3 regions of the Streptomyces sp. NPDC101490 genome follow, and region 3 is predicted to be linked to each of the others. Evidence: predicted binding sites of a transcription regulator. Region 3 holds the regulator's gene; each other region holds the start of a gene.
The links. Region 3 encodes HrcA, which represses chaperone genes, less so after heat shock. Its sites were predicted from a motif close to TTNGCACTCNGNNNNNCNGAGTGCNAA; they were not measured.
Positions count from the first base shown of each region.

Region 1: groL (chaperonin GroEL) is a predicted target of HrcA. The motif match lies at 1,542-1,568, and genes of this name have one in related genera.
Region 2: groES (co-chaperone GroES) is a predicted target of HrcA. The motif match lies at 2,123-2,149, and genes of this name have one in related genera.

Region 1 is NZ_JBIWNI010000026.1:68,812-72,084, forward strand. It holds gene thrC (threonine synthase) at 1-341, shown strand, start outside; gene ACIRQY_RS31220 (MoaD/ThiS family protein) at 356-634, shown strand; gene ACIRQY_RS31225 (cold-shock protein) at 1,020-1,223, shown strand; gene groL (chaperonin GroEL) at 1,736-3,273, shown strand, end outside.
Region 2 is NZ_JBIWNI010000002.1:428,141-431,413, forward strand. It holds gene groL (chaperonin GroEL) at 1-1,570, opposite strand, end outside; gene groES (co-chaperone GroES) at 1,670-1,978, opposite strand; gene ACIRQY_RS05705 (hypothetical protein) at 2,182-2,595, opposite strand; gene ACIRQY_RS05710 (polysaccharide deacetylase family protein) at 2,736-3,273, opposite strand, start outside.
Region 3 is NZ_JBIWNI010000021.1:42,252-45,524, reverse strand. It holds gene ACIRQY_RS28620 (DUF3097 domain-containing protein) at 1-496, opposite strand, end outside; gene ACIRQY_RS28615 (MBL fold metallo-hydrolase) at 507-1,235, opposite strand; gene hrcA (heat-inducible transcriptional repressor HrcA) at 1,383-2,402, shown strand; gene dnaJ (molecular chaperone DnaJ) at 2,402-3,273, shown strand, end outside.

The DNA.
Region 1 (3,273 bases), on a different contig from region 3:
AGTCGCTCGCCATCGGCAACCCGGCCGACGGCCCCTACGTCCTCGACATCGCCCGCCGCACCGGCGGCGCCGTGGAGGACGTGAACGACGAGCAGGTGGTGGACGCGATCAGGCTCCTCGCCCGCACCGAGGGCGTCTTCGCCGAGACCGCGGGCGGGGTGACCGTCGGCGTCACGCGCAAGCTCGTCGAGAACGGGCTCATCGACCCGAACCTCACCACGGTCGTCCTCAACACCGGTGACGGGCTCAAGACCCTGGACGCGGTGGCCGACACCTCCCAGGCCACCACCACCATCCGCCCGAGCCTGGACGCGTTCCGCGACGCCGGCCTGGCCCTCTGAAAGGCTACGAAGACATGGCTGTGAACGTCCGCATCCCCACCATCCTCCGCACCTACACGGGCGGGCTCTCCGAGGTCCAGGCCGAGGGCGGGACTCTCGCCGAGGTCATCGCGGACCTGGAGAAGAACCACACGGGCATCGCCGCCCGCGTCCTGGACGACCAGGGCAAGCTGCGCCGCTTCGTCAACGTCTACGTGAACGACGACGACGTGCGCTTCGAGCAGGGCCTGGAGACCGCCACCCCGGCGGGCGCGGGCGTCTCGATCATCCCGGCGGTCGCGGGCGGCTGCTGATCCCCATCCCTCTCGAATTGCCCCTTCCGCGACAATAAGCGGAAGGGGCAATTCTATATGGTTGAGCGCGGTAGAGTTGGGGAAGCCCCCTCCGCTGCTCATGCCGGACGCATATGAGAATGCGTCCCTGCGCGACAAGAAGCAGCCAAAGTGTGTGCGCATTGTGTACCTTCTGCGCGCTTTGCCGGGCCCGAGTTGCCCCATAAGCCAGGGGAATATCCCTAATTCTGCTTTCAGTCGCGCCCAGAATTCTCGCTCGAATGACCTGTTGCAGAGGGCAGTTGGACAGATACATTCAGCCGCGGTCGACGCGTTCCGGCGCAGGGTCTGACCCGGGTCCGTGAAGTGCGGGCCCGCGCAAGGGCCAGTAATAGGGGAGTTAGGCATGGCTCAGGGCACCGTCAAGTGGTTCAACGCGGAGAAGGGCTACGGCTTCATCGCGGTCGACGGTGGTGCGGATGTATTCGTCCACTACAGCGCGATCCAGATGGATGGCTACCGCAGTCTCGAAGAAGGACAGCGAGTCGAGTTCGAGATCTCGCAGGGCCAGAAGGGTCCGCAGGCGGACATGGTCAAACTCGCCGTCTGAGCACGGCGCGATCGGCCACTGACGCAACGCCGTCGAGGGGGCCGCATTCCTTCAAGGGATGCGGCCCCCTCGGGCGTTCCCGGGCACCCGCGGGTCCGCGCCGGTCCGCGCCGCCTCCCCGGGTCCGCGCCGGTCCGCGCCGCCTCCCCGGGTCCGCGCCGGTCCGTCCCGCCTCCCCCGGGTCCGTCCCGCTCCCGGGTCCGCGCCGCCTCCCCCGGGTCGGCCGGTTCACCCGCGCGCCCCTTCCGGGTGCCGCGCGCGCACCCCTTCCGCGCCCCTTCCGCACCTCTTCCCCCATGTCCCGATCATCGAGAGTCGCTTGCACTCTCCTAGGTCGAGTGCTAATCATTGGCGTTAGCACTCGGTAGGTGAGAGTGCTTACGAGGATCGGGCAGACGAGGTCGCCGTCCGGGTGGGGCAAGGAACCACGCGGAACCACGGAGGCCGTCCGTCGCGGGCGTCGGCGCGGTCCTGGAGCGTTATCCACCCCATGTCCGGGAGGACCACTTCACATGGCCAAGATCATCGCGTTCGACGAGGAGGCCCGGCGCGGTCTCGAGCGCGGCATGAACCAGCTCGCTGACGCCGTCAAGGTCACCCTCGGCCCCAAGGGCCGCAACGTCGTCCTCGAGAAGAAGTGGGGCGCCCCCACGATCACCAACGATGGTGTCTCCATCGCCAAGGAGATCGAGCTCGAGGACCCGTACGAGAAGATCGGCGCCGAGCTGGTCAAGGAAGTCGCCAAGAAGACGGACGACGTCGCCGGCGACGGTACGACCACCGCCACCGTCCTCGCCCAGGCGCTCGTCCGCGAGGGCCTGCGCAACGTGGCCGCCGGTGCCAACCCGATGGCCCTCAAGCGCGGTATCGAGAAGGCCGTCGAGGCCGTCTCGGGCGCCCTGCTGGAGCAGGCGAAGGATGTCGAGACCAAGGAGCAGATCGCTTCCACGGCCTCCATCTCCGCCGCCGACACCCAGATCGGCGAGCTCATCGCCGAGGCGATGGACAAGGTCGGCAAGGAAGGCGTCATCACCGTCGAGGAGTCCCAGACCTTCGGTCTGGAGCTGGAACTCACCGAGGGCATGCGCTTCGACAAGGGCTACATCTCGGCGTACTTCGCCACCGACATGGAGCGCATGGAGTCGTCCCTCGACGACCCGTACCTCCTGATCGTCAACTCCAAGATCTCCTCCGTGAAGGACCTGCTCCCGCTCCTGGAGAAGGTCATGCAGTCGGGCAAGCCCCTGCTGATCATCGCCGAGGACGTCGAGGGCGAGGCCCTGTCGACCCTGGTCGTCAACAAGATCCGCGGCACCTTCAAGTCCGTCGCGGTCAAGGCTCCGGGCTTCGGCGACCGCCGCAAGGCGATGCTGAACGACATCGCCATCCTCACCGGCGGCACGGTCATCTCCGAGGAGGTCGGCCTCAAGCTGGAGAACGCGGGCCTCGACCTGCTGGGCCGCGCCCGCAAGGTCGTCATCACCAAGGACGAGACCACCATCGTCGACGGTGCCGGTGACAGCGACCAGGTCGCCGGTCGGGTCAACCAGATCCGCGCCGAGATCGAGAACAGCGACTCGGACTACGACCGCGAGAAGCTCCAGGAGCGCCTGGCGAAGCTGGCCGGCGGCGTGGCCGTCATCAAGGCCGGTGCCGCGACCGAGGTCGAGCTCAAGGAGCGCAAGCACCGCATCGAGGACGCCGTTCGCAACGCGAAGGCGGCCGTCGAGGAGGGCATCGTCGCCGGCGGCGGCGTGGCCCTGGTGCAGGCCGATGGCGTCTTCGACAAGCTGGAGCTCTCGGGTGACGAGGCCACCGGTGCCGACATCGTCCGCAAGGCGCTCGACGCCCCGCTGAAGCAGATCGCGGTCAACGCCGGTCTCGAAGGCGGCGTCGTGGCGGAGAAGGTCCGCAACCTGCCCGTCGGTCACGGTCTGAACGCCGCGACCAACGAGTACGTCGACCTCATCGCCGAGGGCATCATCGACCCGGCGAAGGTGACGCGCTCCGCGCTGCAGAACGCCGCGTCGATCGCCGCGCTGTTCCTCAC
Region 2 (3,273 bases), on a different contig from region 3:
TCTCCACCACGAGGGTCTCAGTGGTGAGGAGGAGGGAGGCGATCGAGGCGGCGTTCTCCAGGGCGGAGCGCGTGACCTTCACCGGGTCGATGACGCCGGCCTTGACCAGGTCGCCGTACTCGCCGGTGGCGGCGTTGAAGCCCTGGCCCTTGTCGAGCTCAGCGACCTTCGAGGTGATGACGTAACCCTCGAGACCGGCGTTCTCGGCGATCCAGCGCAGCGGCTCGACGGCGGCGCGGCGGACGACCGCGACACCCGTGGCCTCGTCGCCGGTCTTGTCGAGGTTGCCCTCCAGGACCTTCACGGCGTGGACGAGCGCGGAGCCACCACCGGAGACGATGCCCTCCTCGACCGCAGCGCGGGTCGCGGAGATGGCGTCCTCGAGACGGTGCTTCTTCTCCTTCAGCTCCACCTCGGTGGCGGCGCCGACCTTGATCACGCACACGCCGCCGGCCAGCTTCGCGAGGCGCTCCTGGAGCTTCTCGCGGTCCCAGTCGGAGTCCGTGGACTCGATCTCGGCCTTGATCTGGTTGACCCGGCCCCGCACGTCCTCGGAGTTGCCGCCACCCTCGACGATGGTGGTGTCGTCCTTGGAGATGGTGACGCGGCGGGCGGTGCCGAGCACGTCCAGACCGGCCTGGTCGAGCTTGAGGCCGACCTCCTCGGCGATGACGGTGGCACCGGTGAGGGTGGCCATGTCGCCGAGCATCGCCTTGCGGCGGTCGCCGAAGCCGGGGGCCTTGACGGCCACGGCGTTGAAGGTGCCACGGATCTTGTTCACGACCAGGGTCGACAGGGCCTCGCCCTCGACGTCCTCGGCGATGATCAGGAGCGGCTTGCTGGCGCCGGCCTGGATGACCTTCTCCAGGATGGGCAGCAGGTCCTGGATCGAGGAGATCTTGCCCTGGTTGATCAGGATGTACGGGTCGTCGAGGACGGCCTCCATACGCTCCTGGTCGGTCACCATGTACGGGGACAGGTAGCCCTTGTCGAAGGCCATGCCCTCGGTGAACTCGAGCTCCAGGCCGAAGGTGTTGGACTCCTCGACGGTGATGACACCGTCCTTGCCGACCTTGTCCATGGCCTCGGCGATGAGCTCGCCGACCTGCTGGTCCTGCGCGGAGAGCGCGGCGACGGCGGCGATGTCGGACTTGTCCTCGATCGGGCGCGCGGTCGCGAGCAGCTCGTCGGAGACGGCCTTGACGGCGGCGTCGATGCCCTTCTTCAGGGCGGCCGGGGAAGCACCGGCGGCGACGTTGCGCAGACCCTCGCGGACCAGGGCCTGGGCGAGCACGGTGGCGGTGGTGGTGCCGTCACCCGCGATGTCGTTGGTCTTGGTCGCCACCTCCTTCACCAGCTGGGCGCCGAGGTTCTCGAACGGGTCCTCGATCTCGACCTCACGGGCGATCGTGACACCGTCGTTGGTGATGGTGGGAGCGCCGAACTTCTTGTCGATGACGACGTTGCGGCCACGGGGGCCGATCGTCACCTTCACCGTGTCGGCAAGCTTGTTGACGCCGCGCTCAAGGGCGCGACGGGCGTCCTCGTCGAACTTCAGGATCTTCGCCATGGAGCGGTTCAGCCCTCTCGAAAACTGGTGTGGAACGAACAGCGCCCCGGTGCCCGGTGAGGGCCCGGGGCGCAGCTCAAAGCATCTGCTTCGGGTGAATTACTTCTCGATGATCGCGAGCACGTCGCGAGCCGAGAGGACGAGGTACTCCTCGCCGTTGTACTTCACCTCGGTGCCGCCGTACTTGCTGTACAGCACGATGTCGCCGGTCTTGACGTCGAGCGGCAGGCGCTCGCCGTTCTCGAAACGGCCCGGGCCCACGGCCAGGACGACGCCCTCCTGGGGCTTCTCCTTGGCGGTGTCCGGAATGACCAGGCCAGAGGCGGTGGTCTGCTCGGCGTCGAGCGGCTGGACCACAATGCGGTCCTCGAGCGGCTTGATGGCAACCTTGGAGCTGGTGGTCGTCACGATCCGACCTCCCCCTTCGGAGATCTCGGGGTCAACTGTCTGAGGTGGCGACCAGGTGGATCCGTCGTCGCGGGTGCCGGACCTGCCCGTCGCTCTGTTGGCACTCTCCGGTGGGGAGTGCCAGAGCCGAGACTATGACCGCGATTAGCACTCGGTCAAGCGGAGTGCCAATTACTCACCCCGTGGCGGTTCCGTTCCGGGCTTCAGCGGACCTCGGCGACCCCCGTGGACCGGACGGCTCCGGCGGACGGAACGGCGGGGGTGGCCGGTGCGGGAACGGCCGATACGGGGGTGGCCGGTGCGGGGGCCACCTGCGCGGGGGCGGCCGGTGCGGGGGCCGTGGACGCGCGGGCCCCGGCGGCGGGGGCGTGCCGGGAGCCCATGCGTTCGGCGGCCTTGCGGCCGAGGCGTTCGATCGGGTCCACGGTGGAGGCGCAGCCGGTCAGCGCGAGGAGTGCGGCGGCGAGGAGCAGCCCGGCGAGCGGCCGCGCGGCCCCGCCCCGGCCCGGCGGACGGGCGGGGACGGTCCCCCGGGCGGGGAGGGCGAAACCGTACGCGGGGGCAGCGGAACCGTACGGGGGCACGGGCGCGAGGGGCCGGGAGCCGGGGACGGCCACGGAGGGGGACCCCGGAGCCGCCCCGGAGACGGACCCCGACGCGGACCCGGAGAGCGTCCCGGAGAGGGCTCCGCTCCCGGGCTCGGGTCCGCGCGCGGGGCGGCGGCCACGCGCGGAAGGGCGGTGGCGGCGGCGGTGCGTCACACGTAGTCCTCGAGTTTGGCGACGGCGTAGCCCTTCGCCGTGATCACGTTCATCACCTGGCGGATCATGTCCGGCATGGTGCCCTTCCAGTCCTCCTTGCCCCGGAAGTGGGTGAGCACGATGTCGCCGGAGTGCAGGTCCCGGTCCCACTCGCGCCACTCCATGTGGTCGGGGAAGGCCTCGGCGGCCCAGAGCGGCACCGCCTTGACGCCGCAGGTCGCGGCCGCGCGCAGGGTGTCCTCGTTGTAGTTGCCGTACGGCGGCCGGAAGAGCGGCGGGCGCTTGCCGAAGCGCTTCTCGATGACGTCCTGCATCCCGCAGATCTCGCGCTTCTGCTCGCTGTACGAGAGTCCGGGCAGGTAGCGGTGGTTGAGGGTGTGGTTGTGCAGGGAGACCCCGCCCTCCTGCGACTTCTGCATCCGGCCGAAGTAGCCGTAGTCCTCGCTGACGACGTAGTCGCTGAGGAAGGCGCTGTAGGGGATGCGGAGGTCGCTCATCATCCGCAGCAGTTCCGGGTCCTTCTCGGAGCCGTCG
Region 3 (3,273 bases):
GGTCGACCAGGACGCCCAGCCGGGCGTCCGGGGCCGGGCCGAACTCCGCCACGATCGCCGGCAGGTCGTCGACGCCCTCCAGGTACTCCACGACCACGCCCTCGATCCGCAGGTCGTCGCCCCAGACCCGCTCCACCAGCTCGGCGTCGTGACGGCCCTCCACGTAGATCCGGCCCGCCCGCGCCACCCGGGCCCGCGCCCCCGGCACGGCGACCGAGCCGGAGGCCGTCCGCGCGGGGCGTGCCGGGGCCGCGGAGACCGGGCGGACCAGGGTCACCACCCGGCCCTCCAGCAGGAAGCCGCGCGGGTCGAGCGGGAACACCCGGTGCTTGCCGAAGCGGTCCTCCAGGGTCACCGTGCCCGCCTCGCAGCGGATCACCGCCCCGCAGAAGCCGGTGGTGACCTCCTCGACGACGAGGTCCGGGTCGGCCGGGACCTCGGGGACGGGGGCCGACCTCTTCCAAGGGGGCGTCAGATCCGGGTTGTAGCTGCGCATTCGGGCGACGTTAGGCCACGGAGAACCGCCGTGCCAGTTCTTCGCGCTGGCGTCGCACGAACGGGGCGTCCACCACCGCCCCGTGCCCCGGCACGTACACCGCGTCCTCGCCGCCGAGGGCGAGCAGCCGGTCCAGCGCGTCCGGCCAGCGCGCCGGGACCGCGTCCGGACCCGCCTGCGGCTCGCCCGACTCCTCGACCAGGTCGCCGCAGAACACCACCTCCCGCTCGCCGGGCACCAGGAGCGCCAGATCGTGGCCGGTGTGCCCGGGGCCCACGTTGGCCAGCAGGACCCGGCGGCCGCCCAGGTCGAGCGTCCACTCGCCGCAGACCACGTGCCGGGGGGCCACCAGGACGTCCGCCGCCTCCGCCGCGGCCACCGGGTCGAGTCCGTGCCGCACCGCGTCCGCGAGCAGGGCCTCCCGCTCCCGGGGGCGGCGGAGCAGTTCGTCGGTGCCGACCGCTCCGAAGACCTCGGCGCCCGCGAACACCGCCGTGCCGAACGCATGATCGAAATGGGGGTGGCCCAGTGCGATGTGCGTCACTCCCCGGCCGCCGGTGAGGGCCGCGACCTGCGCCCTCAGCTCGGCCCCCTCGGCGAGCGAGGACCCCGTGTCGTACAGGAGCACCGCCCGTTCTCCCAGCACGAGACCGGTCGTGGCGTCCCAGCCGGGGAGCCGTCTGCGGCCCACCCCGTCCGCGAGACGCTCCCATCCGTACGCTTCCCATTCGACGTCCATGCGGCGACGCTAACCGGTGGGGGCGCCGCCTCCTTGCCAGGAGCGACGCCCGCCGCCGTACACTGGCCGGGGATCTCTGGCACTCGGACCGGTCGAGTGCCAAAAGCGGAGCAACCGGAACGACGACGGCAGCTGGAGGTGTGCACGATGCTCAGCGAACGCAGGCTCGAGGTGCTGCGGGCCATCGTCCAGGACTACGTCGGGACGGAGGAGCCCGTCGGGTCCAAGGCGCTCACGGAGCGCCACAGGCTGGGCGTCTCGCCCGCCACCGTCCGCAACGACATGGCCGTCCTGGAGGACGAGGGCTACATCGCGCAGCCCCACACCAGCGCGGGCCGCATCCCCACGGACAAGGGCTACCGGCTCTTCGTCGACCGGCTCGCCGGGGTGAAGCCGCTGTCGACGCCCGAGCGCCGGGCCATCCACAACTTCCTCGACGGCGCGGTCGACCTGGACGACGTCGTCAGCCGCACGGTCCGGCTGCTCGCCCAGCTGACCCGTCAGGTCGCCGTGGTCCAGTACCCCTCACTGACCCGTTCGACCGTGCGGCACGTGGAGCTGCTCTCGCTGGCCGCCGCCCGTCTGATGCTGGTGCTCATCACCGACACCGGCAGGGTCGAGCAGCGGGTCGTCGACTGCCCCGCGCCCTTCGGGGAGACCGCGCTCGCCGATCTGCGGGCCCGGCTCAACAGCCGGGTCGTCGGCCGCCGGTTCGCCGACGTGCCGCAGCTGGTGCAGGACCTCCCCGAGTCGTTCGAGGAGGCCGAGGACCGGGCGACGGTCTCGACCGTGCTCGCGACCCTCCTCGAAACCCTGGTCGAGGAGCACGAGGAGCGGCTGATGATCGGCGGAACCGCCAATCTCACCCGCTTCGGACACGACTTTCCTGTGATGATCAGGCCGGTGCTCGAAGCCCTTGAGGAGCAGGTCGTGCTCCTCAAGCTGCTCGGCGAGGCCAAGGAATCGGGCATGACCGTACGTATCGGGCATGAGAACGCCCACGAGGGACTGAGTTCCACGTCCGTCGTCTCGGTCGGCTACGGTTCGGGCGGCGAGGCAGTCGCCAAACTCGGCGTGGTCGGACCGACCCGCATGGACTACCCCGGAACGATGGGAGCGGTACGCGCAGTGGCACGTTACGTCGGACAGATCCTGGCGGAGTCGTAGTGGCCACGGACTACTACGCCGTGCTCGGCGTGCGCCGCGACGCGTCCCAGGACGAGATCAAGAAGGCTTTCCGGAGGCTCGCCCGCGAGCTGCACCCGGACGTCAATCCCGATCCGAAGACGCAGGAACGATTCAAGGAGATCAACGCCGCCTACGAGGTCCTCTCGGACCCGCAGAAGAAGCAGGTCTACGACCTGGGCGGCGACCCGCTGTCGGCCTCCGGCGGAGGCGGCGCGGGCGGCTTCGGTGCCGGTGGCTTCGGCAACTTCTCCGACATCATGGACGCCTTCTTCGGCACCGCCTCGCAGCGCGGCCCGCGCTCGCGGACCCGGCGCGGCCAGGACGCCATGATCCGCCTGGAGATCGACCTCAGCGAGGCGGCCTTCGGCACCACCAAGGACCTCCAGGTCGACACGGCGGTCGTCTGCACGACCTGCTCCGGAGAGGGCGCCGCACCGGGCACCTCCGCGCAGACCTGCGACATGTGCCGCGGCCGTGGCGAGGTCTCCCAGGTCACCCGGTCCTTCCTGGGCCAGGTCATGACCTCCCGCCCCTGCCCGCAGTGCCAGGGCTTCGGCACCGTCGTCCCGACCCCGTGCCCCGAGTGCGCGGGCGACGGCCGGGTCCGCTCCCGCCGCACCCTCACCGTGAAGATCCCGGCCGGTGTCGACAACGGCACCCGGATCCAGCTGGCGGGCGAGGGCGAGGTCGGCCCCGGCGGCGGCCCCGCCGGAGACCTGTACGTCGAGATCCACGAGACCCCGCACGAGACCTTCCAGCGGCGCGGCGACGACCTGCACTGCACGGTCACCATCCCGATGACGGCGGGCGCGCTGGGCACGAAGGTGCCGCTGCAGACCCTCGACGGCAT